4 regions of the Lentzea sp. NPDC058450 genome follow, and region 1 is predicted to be linked to each of the others. Evidence: riboswitches for the same ligand, from Rfam matches in the RefSeq annotation. Region 1 holds a riboswitch; each other region holds the start of a gene.
The links. Region 1 has a riboswitch for cobalamin ahead of ACFWNN_RS17645 (putative cobaltochelatase). Riboswitches for the same ligand answer to the same signal wherever they lie in the genome.

Region 1 (2,192 bases):
TCGACCTCGAAAGCCGCGCAGACGGCGGCGATCCGGCGCAGCTCACCGTCCGGAAGGGACACTCCGGCCAACCGCGACCGGGCGTCGGTGATCTGCTGCTTCAGCTGCGAGTCCTCGTCGGCCCACCGCGCGGCGAACCCGGCCGGGTCGGCCTCGTAGGCGAGCCGGCGGCGGATCACCTCGGTGCGCACGGCCACGTCGCGCGCGGCCTTCACCGCGACGGTCAGCCCGAACCGGTCGAGCAGCTGCGGCCGCAGCTCGCCCTCCTCGGGGTTCATCGTGCCGACCAGCAGGAACTGCGACGGGTGCGACACCGACACGCCCTCGCGTTCGACGTGCGCGCGCCCCATCGCGGCGGCGTCGAGCAGCAGGTCGACCAGGTGGTCGTGCAGCAGGTTGACCTCGTCGACGTAGAGCACGCCCCGGTGCGCGGCCGCCAGCAGTCCGGGCTGGAACGCCCGGACGCCCTCGGTCAGCGCCTTCTCCAGGTCGAGCGACCCGACGAGCCGGTCCTCGGTCGCGCCGACGGGCAGTTCGACCAGCCGCGCTGGCCGTCGCTCCACCCCGTCGTGGGGCGCGTCGGGGCAGTCGGCGGTCCCCGGCGCGCAGCCGAACCGGCAGCCGGCCGAGATGTCGAGCTCGGGCAGCAACGCGGCGAGGGCGCGCACGATGGTCGACTTCGCGGTCCCCTTCTCACCTCGGACGAGCACGCCGCCGATGCCGGGGTGCACGGCGTTCAGCAGCAGGGCGAGCCGGAGGTCGTCATGGCCGACGACAGCCGAAAACGGGAACATGCTCGGCGAAGTCCTTCCTCGGGTGTCCACGCCCGCGGTCAGGTGAAGAGGGGGACGAGTTCCTGACTTCCGGCGTCCAAAACCGGTCACAGTCGCGGGACGGCGCCGGAGTCACACCGGCTTCCTCGCACTCCCCTCACAGCCCCGGCATCGTCGCATTTCGCAAGGCCGGGTCCAACAGCCAGGTGAGCGACGTCGCTAGATCGACTCCAGAAACTCGGTCCACGCCGCCTTGACCTCGTCCGCCGTCCACTCCAGCGCGGGCCCGGCCACGGTCACCTCGGTCTTGGCGAGCGGTCCGTCCGGCCAGAACCCGCCGAGGAACTTCCCGCCCACCTCCTTCAGCCTGGCCGGGTCGCCGGGCAGATGCAGCGCGAACTGGTGCGTGTGAGGTTCGGGCTGGTCCATCGCGGCGGCGACGACCTTGGCGTGCGCGACGTACGAACCCAGGCGAGGCAACACCGTGTCCAGGCCGTGCAACGCGGACAACGCGGCGGGCCACTGCTGGAACACCATGCCGCCGTACCGGTGCCGCCAGACCCGTGCCTGCTCGACGAAGTCGTGGCTCCCCGCCAGCGCCGCGCCCGAAATGCCTTCGAGGGACTTGTAGAACGAGACGTAGACCGAGTCGAAGAGGCCGGCGATCTCGGGCAACGACCTGCCCAGCCCGAAGGTGCTCTCCCACAGCCGCGCGCCGTCGAGGTGCACGACCGCGTCCCGTTCGCGGGCCGCCTCTACCACCGCCACGAGCTCGTCCCAGGTCGGCAGGACGAACCCGGCCTCACGGTCCGGCACCTCCAGCAGCAGCGTCCCGAACGGCTCGGGGCACGTGCCGACGTCGTCGTTGCGCACCTTGATCGGCCGCAGCCCGGACAGCACGGTCAGCGCGTCGTCCTCGTGGTTCAACGGGTGCGCTCGCGGGTGCATCGCGACGATCGGGTTGTGCGTGCGGTCCGCCCAGCAGCGCAACGCGATCTGCTGCGCCATCGTGCCGGTCGGCACGAACAGCGCGGCCTCGGTGCCCAGCAACGCGGCGACCCGCTCCTCCAGCGCGCCCACCGGGCCGCCGTCGCCGTAGCGGTCGGGGTCGACGTCCGGCACCGGGCCGAGCGACTCCAGCAACGTCTTCTTGCGGACTCCGGAGAGCTGTCGGTTCAACACCCCAGCATCAAACCTCAGCCGCCAGCGTGTCGGCGAGCGAAATGACCCCCACCCGGATCTCCGCCGCCGTCATGCCCTGGGCCAGCAGGAACTCGATGTGCTCACCCCGCAGCACTGCCAGCACGGTGTGCGCTTTGAACGTCGAGCCGACCAGCCGGGCCAGGCGCTCGACCGTGATCGCGAAGTTGCCCTCGCAGCTGCGGACCGTCGTCCGTTCCACGGCGATGACCAGCGGCA
Region 2 (2,192 bases), on a different contig from region 1:
GTAGAGCGTGGCCAGCTGGGCGAGCGAGCTGAGGCGGAACTGCCACAGCACGTTCACCGGCATGTCCGCGGGGATCGTGTCCGGCGGGGCCGGGAACGCGAGCAGCACCACGGCCGTGGCCGCGACGACCGCGAGCAGCACCGCCGTCGTGCGCACGGGCTGGGACTGCGCGCGCAGCTGCTCGGCGAGCCAGCTCGCGCCCCACACGATCAGCAGGCCGGCCACCACCACGCCGAGGTAGAGCGCGGTGCGGTAGTTCACCGTCTCCGGGTCGCCCACGGCGGGCGGGTTGGCCGGGTACTTGATCCACGGCAGCAGTGCCACGGCGCCGAAGACCGCGGCACCGAAGGCGAAGCTGCGGCTGAACGGCGTGCGGTCGGTGAACCAGCGCTTCGACAGCGCGTAGGCCGTGGCGAACACCAGGCCGACCGCGATGCCGACGATCACCACGCCGAGCATGCCGCCCACGACCTGGGCGCCGCGGCTGACGAGTTCCTCCTCGCCGCCGTGGGAGTGGCCGGCCTCTTCGCCGGCGGGTGCGCGAGCCTCCTCGACCGCGAGCGCGGCCCGGATCGGGATCTCGGTCACCAGCAACTGCACCAGTGCGGAGGCGACACCGGCGATGGCGCCGGCCGCTGCTCCGCGTAGTGCGATGGACTTGTACGTCGTCGTCATCTGCGTGGATCTAGTGGCAGGGGACGCCGAGGGCGTGACGGCCGTCGTGGAAGAACTCGTGCAGCAACTCGGAACCCGCGCCGAGCGCGAGGCCGTTCTCCTGCAGGACCAGGTACGTGACGATCAGGCCGAGCAGTGAGACGGCGAAGGCCCATTTGGGCACGCGGACGGCGGACAGGCTTGCTGCGGGGCTCGTCATGACGGGCTCCTCCATACCTCGTGGAAGGTCAACTCTCCTAGCGGCGCCGCAGCCGGTCTCCTGACTCCCGGATCAACGCTGCCCCCGCGTCTTCCCAGTCCCGGCGGGGACCAGTGACGTGCTCGGCGGGGATCGCTTCCCGGTCACAGTGGCGAGGACCGCGCCGGATTCACACCGGCTTCCCGTCACTGCGGCGCGTGCACCGTAAGTTGAGCCGGCGGTTAAGCACAACCGGCCATAAGAGTTGTTGCGTTCCTCACTTCACGAGTGGACAGTCACCACACTTCCCACCTGCGGCAACGCGGTAGTAGAGACAACACGACCGGCGCCGGAACCCGAGCTCGCCGGGAAAGGACAGAAATTCTCCCGCCTGTTCGAACGGCGGTGCGCTCATGAGCCGTTCGCCCCGTTCTTCCGCTTCCTCCGCGGTGAGCATGTGTGCGCGCACGACCATTTTGAGCGCGCCCGCGACGTTCGACATCGCGTTGCCCCACAACAACCCGCTCGCCACCGGCGTCACCGCCTGGATCGCCGCCACGACCGGTTCGAGCGCCGCGGCGGCCGGCGGGCCCAGTCTCGGTGCGTCGATGCGGACGCTCAGGCCGTTCTGCGGGTGGTGCTGCCACCAGAGGTTCTCCGGCCGGACGTCGATCGGGAGGTTCGCGGCCGTGAGCGGGCTGAGCAACCGGGCCGTGTAACTGAGGAAGAACAGGCTCGCCGCGACCCTCGGCTCCTCGGCGCGGTAGCGGACCGCGATGGCGTCGATGGTGGTCTTGAGCGCGGGACCGTCGAGCAGCGCCGTTCCCGGCAGCCACGACTCGTCCGGACGGCCCACGTCGAGGGCGAAGAACGGGTTGATCCCGCGCACCCGGCGCAGCGCTTCGAGAACCTCGGCGAACTCAGACACGGAAGTTCACGCTACGGGGTGGAATCTTCCCGGAAGGTGGGAGAGGGCCCGAATCGGGGCGATTTCAATCGGCTGGCTTGGCGCTGTGAGGACGGCGTACCGCTGCCGGGCCTACCCGGACCCCGATCAGATCGCGATGCTCAACCGCACGTTTGGCTGCGTGCGCCTGGCGTGGAACAAGACTCTTGCCGAGAGGTCGACTCGCTACCGCACCGAGGGCAAGAGCACCTCGTACCGGGAGACCGATGCCGCGCTGACTGCTTGGAAGCGCAGCGACGACTTGTCCTTCTTGTCGGAAGTGTCCTGCGTGCCTCTTCAGCAGACGCTTCGCCACCAGTACACGGCCTGTCGGAACTTCTTCGCCGGGCGCGCGAAGTTCCCGCGCTTCAAGTCGCGCAACGGTCGGCAGTC
Region 3 (2,192 bases), on a different contig from region 1:
CGGCGAGATCCTCACCGGGCGGCGTGACCAGGTGCTGATCGCGACGAAGGCGATGGCGCGGTCCGGCCCCGGCCCCAACGACCTCGGGGCGACCCGCGTGCACCTCACCCGCAGCATCGAGGCGAGCCTGCGCCGGTTGCGCACCGACCACATCGACCTCTTCCAGCTGCACAACACCGACCCGATCACGCCGCTGGAGGAGACGCTCAGCGCGGTGGACGACGCCGTGCGCCAGGGCAAGATCAGGCACATCGGCGCCGCGAACTTCCCCGCGTGGCAGGTCACCAAGGCGCTCGGCATCTCGGCGCTCAAGCAGCTGTCCGGGTTCGTCGCGCTGCAGGAGCACTACTCGCTGCTGGTGCGCGACCTGGAGGCCGAGATCCTGCCGATGGTCGAGAGCGAGAACATCGGCCTGATCGTCTGGGGCCCGCTCGCCGCCGGATACCTGACCGGCAAGTTCGACGCCGAGGGCAAGACCGAAGAGACTTCCGCGCGACGTTCGAAGAGTTCTCAGGCGATTCCACCGGTCGACCCGTCCGCCGCCGCGCCGATCGTGCACGTCGTCCGCGAGGTGGCCGAGCGCAACGGCACGAGCATGCCGCAGGTCGCGCTGGCGTGGCTGCTCGCCCGGCCCGCGGTCACCAGCGTCACCATCGGCGCGCGCACCGTCGAGCAGCTGCGCGACAACCTCGCCGCCGTCGAGAACCCGTTGCAGGAGAAGGACCTCGCCGAGCTGGACGCGATCAGCGCCCCGGCCCCGGTGTACCCCAAGTGGATCAACGACTACTCCGCGGCCGTGCGGGGTCCGGTCCCGCAGGGCTGAGGCCGGCGCGGGCGACGGGGTGGGGCGGACCGTGTTCAACGCCTGCCACCTGCGTTGATCAACCGGGTTCGCCCTGCCGTCTCCACCGTCGTCGGCGGGGCGATTCCGGCACGTCCGGGACGCTGCTCCAACCGGGCGACACGCCCACTACATGTAGGTGTGCGTCTCATGATCGCGCCCATGTATTGTGTCGCGAAGCTGGTTCGGCCGATCATCCAGATCGGTCGTCGCAAGAGGGAACCCGGTGCGATTCCGGGACTGCCCCGCAGCGGTGAACGGGAACGAAAGCCGTCAGGAAGCACTGGACGAGGGTGTCTGGGAAGCGACGGCCGGTAGGCGCCTCGGTGATCGATCACCGGGCACGCCCGTGAGTCCGAAGACCTGCCAGCATCCCGCACGCGCCTGCGTGCGGGCGTCCGAGGCCCCGAGGGAGGGCGGGAGGACGTGGCGGTCGCGCGCGCCCGTTCACTCCTCGCTGCTCTCGTGGCCACCGAGCTCGCGAGGAGAGAGCTGTGACGGCGGTCGACACAGTCACCACCACCATGCGCGTCAAAAAACGCAACGGTTCACTCGAACCGGTCGACTTGAACAAGATCGTGCGCGCGGTGGAGCGCTGCACGGTCGGTCTGCACGACGTCGACCCGCTGCGGGTCGCGACGAAGACGATCAGCGGCCTCTACGACGGGGCGACCACGGAGGAGCTGGACAAGCTCTCGATCCAGACCGCGGCCGCCCTGGTCGCCGAGGAACCCGAGTACTCCAAGCTCGCCGCGGGCCTGCTGGCCGCGTTCATCGAGAAGGAGGTGCGCCGTCAGGGCGTGCAGTCCTTCAGCCAGAGCATCGCGCTGGGGCACGCCGAGGGCCTGATCGGCGACGCGACCGCGAAGTTCGTGGCCGCCAACGCCCGCAAGCTCGACGACGCGATCGACCTCGACGGCGACCGGCGGTTCGAGTACTTCGGCCTGCGCACCGTCTACGACCGCTACCTGCTGCGCCACCCGTCCAAGCGGTTCGTGATCGAGCAGCCGCAGTACTGGCTGCTGCGCGTCGCGTGCGGGCTCTCGCACACCGCGGCCGAGGCGATCGACTTCTACCGGCTGATGTCGTCGCTGGCGTACCTGCCCAGCTCGCCGACGCTGTTCAACTCCGGCACCCAGCACACCCAGATGTCGTCGTGCTACCTGCTCGACTCGCCGAAGGACGAGCTGGAGTCGATCTACGAGCGCTACGCCCAGATCGCGCGGCTGTCGAAGTTCGCCGGCGGCATCGGCGTGCAGTGGTCGCGGGTGCGCTCGCGCGGTGCGTTGATCCGCGGCACCAACGGCCACTCCAACGGCATCGTGCCGTGGCTGCGCACCTTGGACGCGTC
Region 4 (2,192 bases), on a different contig from region 1:
AACGACCGCCCGCGCCCGGCCAGCACGACAACACGAGCCTCGGCGGCAGCGCGGCGAAACGCCGCCAGCAGGTCGTCCACCAGGGCCGGGACCACGGCGTTCAGCCGTTCCGGACGGTTCAGGCGCAGCACGGCCACACCCTCGTGGCACGCGTAGTCGACGGTCATCGCTCCCCTTCGATCGATCGATCGATTGGGCCTCACGCTAGAGTGGCCGCGAACAGCCGGTCAAGAGGAGGCAACCGATGACGACGGAGGAACGGGTCCGCGAGGCCGCCGTGCGGTTGTTCGCCGAACGCGGCTTCCACGGCACCGGCATCCGCGACCTCGCGCAGGCCGCCGGACTCTCGTCCGCGACGCTCTACCACTACATGGGCACCAAGGAAGACCTGCTGGTCAGCATCATGCGGACCAGCCTCACCGACCTGATCACGAAGGCCGAGGCGATCGCCGCCGAGCCCGACGAGACCACCCGGATCGTCGCGCTGGTCGAGATGCACGTCCGCGCGCACGCCGAGAAGCCGCGCGAGACCGCGGTCGTGGACGGCGAGATGCGGGCGCTGACGGGCGAGCGGCGGGCGGAGATCGTGGCGTTGCGCGACCGCTACGAGCAGGTCTGGCAGGACGCGATCGTCGACGGCGTGAAGGCCAAGAAGCTCACCGTCGGCGAACCGAGCGTCGCGCGGCTCGCGTTGCTGGAGATGTGCAGCGGGGTGTCCCGGTGGTACTCACCGGACGGCCCGCTGGAGTTGAGGGATCTCACCATTCAGTACGGCACCATGGCGCTGGGCATGCTCGGCGCGGACCGCTAGTCTCGATCACGCCAGCGGTTCACCCGGGCTCGTCCCGGGTGGAGCAAAAGGGAACCCGGTGCGAGTCCGGGACTGCCCCGCAGCGGTGAGTGGGAACGAAAGCCGTCAACACAGCACTGGGTCTCACGACCTGGGAAGCGACGGCCGGTAGGAGCGTGCGTCACGCCCACGAGTCCGAAGACCTGCCGCAGGTGCGCGCACCACCCGGTGCGCGCTGCTCCGGAGCCTCTCGGGCGGGCTGACGGGCAGGCTTCGTGCTGCCTCGCTGCGAGTGACTCCGGTGCTTCCGCACGCTCGCGAGGAGAGAGCCTGTGACCATCGGCAGCACCGTGTTCGGCTACCCCCGGATCGGCCCGAAGCGCGAACTCAAGCGCGCCGTCGAGCAGTACTGGGCCGGCAAGATCGACGAAGCCGCGCTCCAGCAGACCGCCCGGGAACTGCGCGCGCAGACCTGGGCCGAACTGTCCGAACTGGACTCGATCCCGTCGAACACGTTCTCGTTCTACGACCAGGTGCTCGATACCACCCAGCTGTTCGGCGCCGTCCCGCACCGGTTCCGCGACCTCGGACTGTCCGAACTGGACACCTACTTCGCGGCGGCCCGCGGCCGGGACGGCGCGCAGGCGCTCGAACTGACCAAGTGGTTCGACACCAACTACCACTACCTCGTGCCGGAACTGGGCCCGGACACCGAGTTCCGGCTGGCGACCGACAAGCCGATCGCCGAGTACCGCGAGGCCCTCGCACTCGGCGTCACGACCAGGCCGGTGCTGCTCGGCCCGGTCACTTACCTGCTGCTGGCCAAGAGCACGGTCCCGGACTTCCAGCCCCTGGACCTGCTCGACGGCCTGGTGGAGGCCTACGTCGAACTGCTCGGCAGGCTGCGCGTCGAGGGCGTCGAGTGGGTGCAGCTCGACGAACCCGCGTTCGCCGCCGACCGCTCCCCCGCCGAGCTCGACGCCCTGCGCCGCGCGTACCGGACGCTGGGCGGCCTGCCCGGACGGCCGAAGTTGCTGGTCACCGGCTACTACGGCGACCTCGGCGAGGCGTTCGGGATCCTCGCCGAGTCGCAGGTCGAGGCGATCGGCGTCGACCTCGTCAGCGCGCCGGACGCGTCGGTCACGGTCCCCGCGATGCGCGACAAGATCCTCGTCGCCGGGCTGGTCGACGGCCGCAACGTCTGGCGCACCGACCTGCACGCCGCACTGGCGAAGGCCGCGTCCCTGCTGGGGTCCGCCCGCGAGGTCGTCGTCTCGTCGTCCTCCACGCTCCTGCACGTGCCGTACGACCTCGAAGCCGAGACCCTCGACCCGGACGTCCAGGCGCGGCTGGCGTTCGCCCGGCAGAAGGTCCGCGAGATCGTGCTGCTCGGTCAGGCCCT

Region 2: it holds a riboswitch for cobalamin, as region 1 does, so the genes downstream of both, ACFWNN_RS23410 (CbtB-domain containing protein) here and ACFWNN_RS17645 (putative cobaltochelatase) in region 1, are expected to answer to the same signal.
Region 3: it holds a riboswitch for cobalamin, as region 1 does, so the genes downstream of both, ACFWNN_RS22080 (ribonucleoside-diphosphate reductase subunit alpha) here and ACFWNN_RS17645 (putative cobaltochelatase) in region 1, are expected to answer to the same signal.
Region 4: it holds a riboswitch for cobalamin, as region 1 does, so the genes downstream of both, metE (5-methyltetrahydropteroyltriglutamate--homocysteine S-methyltransferase) here and ACFWNN_RS17645 (putative cobaltochelatase) in region 1, are expected to answer to the same signal.

Annotation. Positions count from the first base shown of each region.
Region 1 is NZ_JBHXLO010000010.1:46,984-49,175, forward strand. It holds gene ACFWNN_RS17645 (putative cobaltochelatase) at 1-794, opposite strand, end outside; cobalamin riboswitch at 830-964, opposite strand; gene ACFWNN_RS17650 (threonine aldolase family protein) at 993-1,955, opposite strand; gene ACFWNN_RS17655 (helix-turn-helix domain-containing protein) at 1,963-2,192, opposite strand, start outside.
Region 2 is NZ_JBHXLO010000015.1:70,220-72,411, reverse strand. It holds gene ACFWNN_RS23415 (CbtA family protein) at 1-675, opposite strand, end outside; gene ACFWNN_RS23410 (CbtB-domain containing protein) at 686-874, opposite strand; cobalamin riboswitch at 928-1,060, opposite strand; gene ACFWNN_RS23405 ((2Fe-2S)-binding protein) at 1,131-1,781, opposite strand; gene ACFWNN_RS23400 (RNA-guided endonuclease InsQ/TnpB family protein) at 1,867-2,192, shown strand, end outside.
Region 3 is NZ_JBHXLO010000014.1:2,608-4,799, reverse strand. It holds gene ACFWNN_RS22085 (aldo/keto reductase) at 1-823, shown strand, start outside; cobalamin riboswitch at 1,006-1,227, shown strand; gene ACFWNN_RS22080 (ribonucleoside-diphosphate reductase subunit alpha) at 1,336-2,192, shown strand, end outside.
Region 4 is NZ_JBHXLO010000003.1:85,424-87,615, forward strand. It holds gene ACFWNN_RS06650 (enoyl-CoA hydratase/isomerase family protein) at 1-167, opposite strand, end outside; gene ACFWNN_RS06655 (TetR/AcrR family transcriptional regulator) at 245-811, shown strand; cobalamin riboswitch at 810-1,016, shown strand; gene metE (5-methyltetrahydropteroyltriglutamate--homocysteine S-methyltransferase) at 1,123-2,192, shown strand, end outside.